Regions from separate parts of the Pantoea sp. X-Soil-YNGN-775 genome, predicted to be linked through region 2. Evidence: predicted binding sites of a transcription regulator. Region 2 holds the regulator's gene; the other holds the start of a gene.
What was found. Region 2 encodes CRP, which controls carbon source genes, mostly activating them, when cyclic AMP is high. Its sites were predicted from a motif close to ATGTGANNNNNNTCACAT; they were not measured.

Region 1 (5,118 bases), 1.0 Mb from region 2:
TAATCTTCAGCTTTGGCATCCATCCGCACGTTATTGTCCTGATCGATGGGCTTTTTCCACGGCGGCACCAGCGCCGCCATCACTTCCTGATGCAGCACGCCCGATTGCCATGCTTTGGCGGCATGCTGGTGAGAACGCAGCGCCAGCGCATCCTGTGCCTGACGACTGATTCCGTGGCTTTTGGCCATCTGCTCGGCGGTGTCGCCCATGCGCAGTCCGGTTGAATACTCGGCCACCGCCGGCGGCACCGGCAGCAGATCGCGCGGGCGCAGACGGCGCAGAATCTGCCATTTTTGCGACAGGCTGCGCGCTTTATTGAGATCAACCAGCGCCCGCGCCAGGCTTTTGCTGACGCCAATCGGTAGCACCGATGACGAATCAGCACCCCCGGCGATGCCGGCAGAGATGGTCCCGGCCAGTAAACTTTCACAGACGTTAGCCACCGCCTGAAAACTGGTGGCACAGGCGCGGCTGACGCTGTAGGCGTCGGTATGGACGCTGAGTCCGCTGCTGAGTACGATTTCACGCGCGATGTTCGGCGCTTCGGGCATCTGAACTACCTGACCAAACACCAACTGTTCAATCACGTCGACCGGCAGTTCGCTGCGCGCCATTAATTCGCTGACCACCATCCGTCCCAGTTCCACCGCCGGAATGCCATGGAAGCCGGTCGCCTGGCGCAAAAAAGGGGTACGTAACCCGTGGGTAATCGCGATGCGTTCGCCATCGCGCGTCAGCAGCGGCTGCGCTTTGCTCATTGTTCTCACCTGTGAATCGGGACTGTGGCATCATTGCCCAAAGAGGTCTGACCTGATCCCAGTGTTAACCACAAGCGGGTGAGTCGCCAATATCGAAAGGGAAAAATTGCGAAGGGAAACACGAAAATGAAAAACGCCGCTCTGAAAGCGGCGTCTGGCGGCTTAGCGTAAACCGAGCTGGAAAATCAGGGTTTCTGCCTGGCAGCAGAAGGTGAAATCAATATCGAGCTGCACCCCCTGGTCCACATCGCTGAAACGGGCCTCAATCAGGCAAGGGTCAGACTCAACCTCACGCGCACGTTCGGTGAGGCTGGCCAGTTTTGCTTCAGCATCAGCGCGCTGTGCAAACCACTCCGACCAGCTGGCAGTGCAATCGGTATTATCCATTACCGTGCCGACATCGACGCAACAGCAGGCTGCGGTTTCGGTCGCACTGCATTTTTTAATGGCATCAGTCATCATTTTCTCCTGACGATAGTCTGGTGGGATACACAATTTTATGGACCAGATTTTACCTCTTCGGCTAAAGATGCGCCATTAACCTGTAGCTAAGTGACGAATATCACAATAAAATTTGATCCAGAACAAACTGGACTGGTTATGCTGTGGCGCGTCGGGTCAGTTTTGTTACGCAGATCGAATTTTAAGCGATCAATCCTGAAATATTTTAAAAACAATATTGCAACATGCACACAGGTCGGACCTATACTCTCCGCACTGGTCTGATATGTGCGATTTACATCAGTCCCTACAATCCGCCGTCCCTTGTTACGCGACGTAATAACGTTAAATAATAATTCACATGAGGTTGTGGTCATGAACCATAAAAACCTGTTTGCAAAGTCAGCCGTGGCGGCTGCAGTGGCGCTTGTCTCTTCACATGTTTACGCAGCTGGGTTTCAGTTAAATGAGTTTTCTTCGATTGGTTTAGGTCGCGCATATTCAGGCGAAGGCGCAATGGGCGATACCGCCGCTTCCGCCAGCCGTAACCCGGCAACCATGGCATTAATGGATCGTCCGGCGTTTTCCATCGGGGCGGTGTATATCGACCCGGATGTGAATATCAGCGGACGCAGCCAGAGTGGCCGCAGTCTGGATGCCAATAATATTGCCCCAAACCAGTGGGTGCCGAATATTCATTACGTTCAGCCCATTAATGATCAATGGTGGATTGGCGCATCGGCTACCTCCAATTACGGCTTAGCAACAGAGTTTAATAATGGTTACACCGCTGGCGGCTACGGCGGTAAAACCGACCTGATGACCGGCAATTTTAATCTCAGCACCGCTTACCGATTAAATGAACATTTCAGCGTCGGGGTGGGATTTGATGCGGTCTACGCTAAAGCGAAAATCGAACGTTATGCCGGTGAATCAGGCGCAGCGTTACGCATCCCGGCGGATACCCAGGTCGCCCATCTGAAAGGCGATGAGTGGGGCTACGGCTGGAACGCCGGTATCCTGTATGAAGTCGATGAAAATAACCGTTTCGGCTTTACCTACCGCTCAGAAGTCAAAGTTGATTTTGATGGCGATTACAAAAGTAATCTCCCTTCTGCGCTGAACGCAGTCAATAATCCGCAGCAGTCCGGCATCCCTTACGGCACCAACGGCTCGACCATTCCAGGTGCGCTGACCCTGAATCTGCCGGAAATGTGGGAAGTGTCGGGCTGGCATAAAGTGGCACCGCAGTGGGCGGTTCACTACAGCATGGCCTACACCAGCTGGAGCCAGTTCCAGGAGCTGAAAGCCACCGGTTCTAACGGCCAGACCCTGTTCTATAAAGATGAAAGTTACCGTGATGCCTGGCGTATTGCGCTCGGAACCACCTACTTCTACGACCAAAACTGGACCTTCCGCACCGGTATCGCCTTTGATGACAGCCCGGTTCCGGCCGATAAACGTTCGATCTCCATCCCGGATCAGGATCGCCTGTGGTTGAGCGCCGGGACCTCCTACGCGTTCGACGACAATGCTTCGGTCGATGTCGGCATCTCTTATATGCACGGCCAGAACGTGACGGTCAAAGAAGGCCCATATACCTTTAATTCCGAAGGTAAGGCCTGGCTGTATGGCGCGAACTTTAACTATAAGTTCTGATGCGCAAACGCCAATAAAAAGGGCGACTCTCCGGAGTCGCCCTTTTTGCTGATAAAAATCGCACCTTACTGCGCGTCAATATCCTGCAGATCGTCCTGAATCGCGGCTGCGTTCGGGTTCTCTTCCGGCTTGAGCTTGCCACCGCGCGCCAGAAAATCGTGACGCTGGAAGTAGGCGTTGCGGATAAAGGCGTACGGATCGCTCTGCTGTTTGAGGATCGCATCCGAGTCGAGCAGCTGTGCCCGCGTCTCAATGCCTTCCAGCGTCCATTTACCAATCGACATCGGCCAGGTCAGCCAGCCGAGAATCGGATAGAGGGTATCGACGTAATCGCCGCCATCCTGACGAACGGTAAAGCTGCCGTAAGCCGGCAGTTCAACGTAAGGGCCATAGCCGACGCCATAGTGGCCCAGCGTGGTGCCGAAACGGTGTGGCTCTTCACGCGCCAGCTCCGGATTGGCTTTACCGGCCACGTCAATGAAGCCGCCCAGCCCCAGCACGCTGTTCAGGAAGAAACGGGTGAAGTGAATACCCGCATCACGGGCGTTACCGACCAGAATGGCGTTGACCATGCTGGCGGGTTCTTCGAGGTTACCGAGAAAATTACTCAGGCCGGTGCGGGCTGGCACCGGCACATAGTCGCGCCAGGCAACGGCTACCGGGCGAAGCAGATAGGGATCGAGCACGTTGTAGTTAAAGTTGAACATCGTGCGGTTAAAGCCTTCGAACGGATCGCTGCGTTGCGCAGGTTCGTCATTCGCCGGCTTCGAACTGGCACAACCCACCAGAAGAACGCTGGCAACGGCCAGGCTGGTCAGGCGATAATTCATTCCAATCTCCCTGTGCGGATGAAAAAAAGTCTGCTCACCCTTCAGGCGGCAGTCGATTAACGAACCTGCTTACCCTGAGCATAGCTAACTTTACGTCAGCCTGGGTAGCGACAGGATCTGCCTGAGCGTCGTCGGATCCCGCGCTCAGGGCTGCTGTTGATTTATTTCTACTGCCATCTGCTGATGGCCGTCCCAGGGCATCACCGCACTCAGACCAAACCAGTCACCCGAACGCGCGTTGGCACTGCCGTCGCGGGAAATTCGCGCCCGCACCTGAAGCTGATGCTGCGCCGACAACAGGCGATCCGGCATCATCGCATTGCTGTCATCCAGCGTCAGCGATAGCGGAAAGTGGCTGAGCGGCAGGCGTTTTACCGCCACCGGCACCGGTGAAACACCGTCGGTGACAGAAATATACAACACTCCGCCTTGCGGTAATATTTTTTCTGCCTGCGGCGTCAGGCTGATACTGAGTGCCAACTGGCTGCTCTGCTGCCCGGCCGCGGTTTTGGCCTGCTCAATGCTGCGGGCGATCATCACACGCCGCTCATCGTTAGCTGGCAACAGCGTCAGCAGCGTTTGCCAGGCGTCAATCGCCTGATCATATTGCTGCTGCTCGAAAGCATTAAACGCCAGCAGGCCCAGAGTACGCAGGTTGTGCCGATCGGCCTTAAGCAATTCGTGCAGCAGCAGCGCCGCCTGGCGATTATCCTGCGGATCGCTGGAGCGGGTCAGCACTTCGGCGTAGTCCTGCTTCAGGCCGGGATCGTTGGGCGCGAGCTGCAAGGCGCGTTCAAAGGCCTGGCTGGCGATACTGGCGTTATTCAGCACCATGCCGAGCCGTCCCAGCATGGTCCAGTCGTTGAGGTTGTCCGGTTCCGACTGCAATGCGCTGCGCAGCCCAAGCTGCAACCGCGCCAGCTCCTCCATCGTCAGCGGCTTTGCCGCCGGGTCCATCAGCCGTGCCCGTAAGGCAGGATAGTCCTGCTGCACCTGCATCCAGCCAGTCAGCTGCGCCAGGCCGCCGACTTTCAGATAAGTCCCCAGCGACACCAGCAGCAGCACAATCAGGCCGGGCAGTAATATCCAGCGGCTGCTGCTGTGCGCCTGTACGGTCTGGGTGGGTGGAACATCGGCCAGCAGCGTCTGTTGCAGTTCCCGCTCCATGACCGGCCGCTCCGCTACCACGCCCTGATCTTCATCTTCCGCCAGTTCGCTCAGACGCTGATGGTAGAAGCGCTGATTGAGGCGATCGCGATCGCCAGCGCTGGCGTGCCGCTGCCGCCAGCCCGCGGCAAGAAACAATGCACAGGCTGCCAGCAACAACAGTAAAAGGGTGATCCAAAATGCACTCATTACGGCTTCCTGTCTGACTTCAGTAGCGCATCAAGACGCTGTTGTTCATCTTCATCCAGCTCGCTGCGGGTTTT
Region 2 (5,118 bases):
CTCAATGCGGCAGCCGCAGAAGGGGTAATGGTGCTGGTGGCCGGCACCGACGTGATGCGTTTTGCACCTTCGCTGATCATCGAACCCGCCGACATCGAAGAGGGCATGCGCCGCTTCGCCGCCGCCGTCGGCAAGGTGATTAGCGGCTGATTTAGTTTTTGCGTAACCGTCTGATCAGCCAGCGGCCATGTTGCGGTCGCTGGCTCCACGCCAGAGAAGAAATGGTGTGCATCACGCTCAGATGATCCAGAATACGGCGCACATGCTGTTCGACGACTGTCACCGGCCCTTCATTAATATTTTCTACCTCATCCAGCAGGTTAACCTGCGAACTGGCACCGTCATATTCCAGCCGCTGCTGACAACGTTGCAGCGCAATTTCGCAGGACTGCAGATAGCGCTCAGCTAACGAGGCGGTCAGCATGGTGTGTTCGCGCGCCAGAATCGTCATTGCATTGATGTGCTCAACAATAAACTGGCTGTGGGTGACCCACAGACGCATATCTTTGAGGTACTGAGCGTTGAAAGCCGGTTCCTGCATCGCCTGGTTCAGGGAGTTAAACAGCGCATTGTGCGCCTGATTGACCCGTATCCGCTGGTACGCCAGTTTCTCCGGCGACTGTTCCGCCCCCAGCAGCAGCCGTAGCGCATCCTGATAGGTTTCCAGTGCGTCGTGGGCGTTCTGCCGCAGTAAGCCGCTCTGCCACTGCGGCCACAGCCACAGCATTCCGCCAAAGGCGATCAGGCAACCCATCAGCGTATCCATCAGGCGTGGCAGCAGGAACTGCGCCCCGTTCAGCGACAGCAGCTGCAGCGAGTAGACCGCCGTCACCGTAAAACCAATCATCGACCAGCCGTAAAACTGGCGGGTAAACCGGTAGCTGATAAAGGTGATCAGCAGCATGATCAGCAGCACCAGCGACTCCGGCACCGCCAGGCGTAAGGTGGCAGCCGCAATCACCAGACCGGCAAACGTGCCCAGCGCCCGGTGCTGGATGCGGACGCGGGTGGCACCGTAGCCGTTCTGGCTGACGAACATAATGGTCATCAGAATCCAGTACGGCTTAGGAATGTTGAAAAACAGCGCCAGCGCGCTGCCCAGCATCAGCATCACCGCAAAGCGACCGGCGGTGCGCAGCGCCGATGAACGCCACGACAGGTAGCTGCGCAGTGCCGGCAAAAGCGGCAGACGGCGCTGGCGATCGGCCATCAGGTCACGTTGATAGAGCGGCTTTTGGGTGCGAAGCACCCGCGCAATACGATTGAAGTGATAGAGGCAGAAATTCCCCACCGGATTATCAGGATGCTGACGGGCGATTTTTTCCAGCGCGCTGAGCTGCTTCTCCATGCCAAAACGATCCGGTAACTGGTGATAGAGAATGTTATCCGCCAGCACCCGTAAGCGGGCCGAAATAGTCTGGGCATTCCAGCGGATCACCGCTTCGGCATGGCTCTGCTCCACCAGTTTCTGCACCTCTTCCGGCTGATGCAGGCTGACCGAGATGTGTTCCTGCAGGTCCAGCGCCACCTGAAAGGCGCGGGTCAGCCGCTTATGGCTGTGATCCCGGCTGGCGGAAAGCATGTGCATCTGCTGGTAACAGGTGGTGATCATATCGACCACTTTCTGCTGGCGCGCCAGCAGCGGCGGCAGGGCCTTTTCCGGGTCGGTCAGCTGGGTCAGCAGGGTATATTTGGCATCGCAATAGTTGGCCAGTTCGCGGTAGATCAGGCTCAGGCTTTCACGCATCGGCTGCTCTTTCCACAGCCAGAACCAGAACCAGTTAAACAGCCCATACCATAGCGTGCCGCCGATATAGAGCAGCGGCGGCACATAGATCGGCATACGGCCAATCAGGCTCAGCGTGAAGATGGCGGCGATCAGGGTGCCGGGCAGCAGGCGGCCGTGCAGCGGACTGATTTCGCCGGTGACCCCCAGCAGCAACGGCAAGGCGAACAGAATCAGCGGCAGCGGAATGGCGTGCTGCGTCAGCCACTGAATCAGAAAGCTGCCGAGCGCAAACAGGCTGCCGCCGACAATCAGGCGTTTGAAGAAGCGTTTATGCGGGGTATCCAGACCGGCGATATTGCAACAGGCGGGAACTAACGAGAACAGCAGACCTTTTTGCAGGTCGCCAGCCAGCCAGCCCAGCGCCACGGGCAGACAGAGCACCAGGGTTTGCCGCAAGGCGTAGTTGACTTCAGGATGGTAAATAATTCGACGCCACATCGGCCCAACACAAACAATAACGGCGCGATGTTGCCATCACGCCGTGGGTGACAGGAATTAGCGGGTGCCGTAAACGACGATGGTTTTGCCGTGTGCAGAGATCAGATTCTGATCTTCCAGCATCTTCAAAATACGGCCCACGGTTTCACGTGAACAACCAACGATTTGGCCAATTTCCTGACGAGTAATTTTAATTTGCATGCCGTCGGGATGCGTCATGGCGTCTGGCTGCTTCGCCAGGTTAAGCAGAGTCTGAGCAATGCGTCCGGTCACGTCGAGGAAAGCGAGGTTACCCACTTTTTCAGACGTAACCTGCAGGCGACGCGCCATCTGCGACGACAGTCGCATCAGGATATCCGGGTTAACCTGGATCAGCTGACGGAATTTCTTGTAGGAAATCTCCGCCACTTCGCACGCGGTTTTCGCACGTACCCAGGCGCTGCGCTCCTGACCTTCTTCGAACAGGCCAAGCTCGCCAATGAAATCGCCCTGATTCAGGTAAGAAAGAATCATCTCTTTGCCTTCTTCATCTTTGATCAGAACCGCAACGGAACCTTTCACGATGTAGTAAAGCGTTTCAGCTTTTTCACCTTGATGAATCAGCGTACTTTTGGATGGATACTTGTGAATATGGCAATGGGACAGGAACCATTCGAGTGTAGGGTCTGTTTGCGGTTTGCCGAGAACCATTCGCTATTATCCTCTGTTGTAATCGTGCCCAAAATACAGGGGGCAGTTTTCCCTGTCAGGCGATGAAAGCTTCAAGCGTTTCCCTTACAGGAAATTATTCGGGCTGCATTCGGCGCAGTGCGCATCATTCTTCCCGGCTTCGCCATCAGGTGACGAAAAATATTTTCAGCACTGTTTGTAGCACAGCTTTTGCCGACTGTCTTCTGTTGTCTCGCTTCAGCTAACAGCGGATTTCTCTGGATTGCTGTTTACCAGGCGAAAGCGTACTCTGACGGCAAAACCGCATATTCTGGAGCGAAAATCATGCAGGCAAGAGTGAAATGGGTAGAAGGACTGACATTCCTCGGTGAGTCGTCATCCGGTCATCAGGTGTTAATGGATGGCAATTCGGGTGATAAAGCGCCCAGCCCAATGGAGATGGTGCTGATGGCGGCGGGCGGATGCAGCGCCATCGACGTGGTTTCAATTCTGCAAAAAGGTCGCAACGATGTGGCTGATTGTGAAGTGAAACTGACCTCAGAACGTCGTGAAGAAGCGCCGCGAATCTTTACGCACATCAACCTGCACTTTATCGTGAGCGGCAAAGCGCTACAGGATAAGGCGGTCTCACGCGCGGTGGATCTTTCTGCTGAAAAATATTGCTCGGTCGCTATCATGCTGGGTAAAGGCGTCACCATCACCCACAGCTATGAAGTGATCGAACTGTAATAGCCGCAAGGGTCATTGCAGACCTGCTAACTTCACTTCCAGTATCTGATGCAGGTTGATTTAAGACTGTGCCTGGGCAGGGAATCCGTTTTGATACTGTGCCTGGGCAGGGAACCGGGTCAGATCGGAAAGTCGCTTAAGCCAATCCCTGGCCGCTCGACCCGCGCCGTCCCTGGCGCGGGACGCTTTCCTCTTCTGACCCGGTTCCCTGCGTGTTGAACTTATCTATTGCTGCCAGATTCTTTCTGCCCAGGGTTTGTCTGTAGCGACCTTCCTGAAACCGGATGCGGTTGTCGGACGTGAAGCGAAGGGAGCATATGCCTGTAGCAAAGCATCGCGGGCCAGGGATGGCCCGCGCTGAGCCTGCCAGGGATAGCGGTTTTGCGTCTTTGCGAAAGGTGTATGCTCCCTGAAGCCTGCCCAGGGGTAAGTCTTTAGCCGCAGGAAAGCCAGTTTTACTATCTTTGTTAAAGACATCTGCTCTCAGAGCGGTTTTTGCTGGCCTCTTACTCTATCCGCTTGCCTTCCACCAGCCGCTTCACCAGCGGACCCATGATCAGCTCCATCGCCAGCCCCATTTTCCCGCCCGGCACCACCAGCGTATTGATATGCGAAATGAACGATCCCTGCAGCATCGCCAGCAGATAAGGAAAGTCGATATCGTCCAGCGCCTGAAAATGGATCACCACGAAGCTCTCATCCAGTGACGGAATCGCGCGGGCGGCAAACGGATTCGAAGTGTCGACCGTCGGCACCCGCTGGAAGTTCAGGTGGGTGCGCGAGAACTGTGGCGTAATGAAATTAATGTAATCTTCCATTGAACGCACCACCGAATCCATTACTGCTTCACGCGAATGGCCGCGTTCGCTGGTGTCACGCACCAGCTTCTGAATCCACTCGAGGTTAACAATCGGCACCACGCCTACCAGCAGGTCGACATGTTCCGCCACGTTATGCTGGGCGGTCACTACGCCACCGTGCAGTCCTTCGTAAAACAGGATATCGGTGTTTTGCGGCAGCGGCTGCCACGGCGTAAAGGTGCCCGGCACCTGATTCCACGGCACCGCTTCATCATAGGTATGCAGGTACTTACGCGACTGGCCCTGGCCGTCGAGCCCATACTGCCTGAAGCTCTGCTCCAGTAAGCCAAAGTCATTGGCTTCCGGACCGAAATAGCTGACATGACGGCCTAAATCGCGCGCCTTGCGGATCGCCATATCCATTTCAGGGCGGGTGAAGCGGTGGAAACTGTCGCCTTCCAGTTCGGCTGCGTGCAGATCAAGCTGCTGAAAAATTTTACGGAACGCGAGACTGGTGGTGGTGGTCCCCGCGCCGCTGGAACCGGTGACGGCGATTATCGGATGGCGTGCTGACATAAAAAAGCTCCCTGTGAAATCGGGCCATGCGCATTGTTACCATGAATTGCCGCTGGCTGCATCAGCCGCGAAATTCTTTGCGCGGCATGATATTGACCGATTCATGCAGTTCCGACC

Region 1: a site for CRP is predicted at 1,309-1,326, ahead of AC6I8I_RS13330 (YfcZ/YiiS family protein). Genes of this name have one in related genera too.

The regions. Positions count from the first base shown of each region.
Region 1 is NZ_AP035945.1:2,857,645-2,862,762, forward strand. It holds gene fadI (acetyl-CoA C-acyltransferase FadI) at 1-758, opposite strand, end outside; gene AC6I8I_RS13330 (YfcZ/YiiS family protein) at 921-1,217, opposite strand; gene fadL (long-chain fatty acid transporter FadL) at 1,575-2,858, shown strand; gene mlaA (phospholipid-binding lipoprotein MlaA) at 2,924-3,688, opposite strand; gene ccmI (c-type cytochrome biogenesis protein CcmI) at 3,833-5,044, opposite strand; gene AC6I8I_RS13350 (cytochrome c-type biogenesis protein) at 5,044-5,118, opposite strand, start outside.
Region 2 is NZ_AP035945.1:3,854,832-3,859,949, reverse strand. It holds gene argD (bifunctional acetylornithine/succinyldiaminopimelate transaminase) at 1-150, shown strand, start outside; gene AC6I8I_RS18185 (YccS/YhfK family putative transporter) at 152-2,227, opposite strand; gene crp (cAMP-activated global transcriptional regulator CRP) at 2,285-2,917, opposite strand; gene AC6I8I_RS18175 (OsmC family protein) at 3,221-3,625, shown strand; gene AC6I8I_RS18170 (phosphoribulokinase) at 4,132-5,001, opposite strand; gene AC6I8I_RS18165 (YheU family protein) at 5,063-5,118, opposite strand, start outside.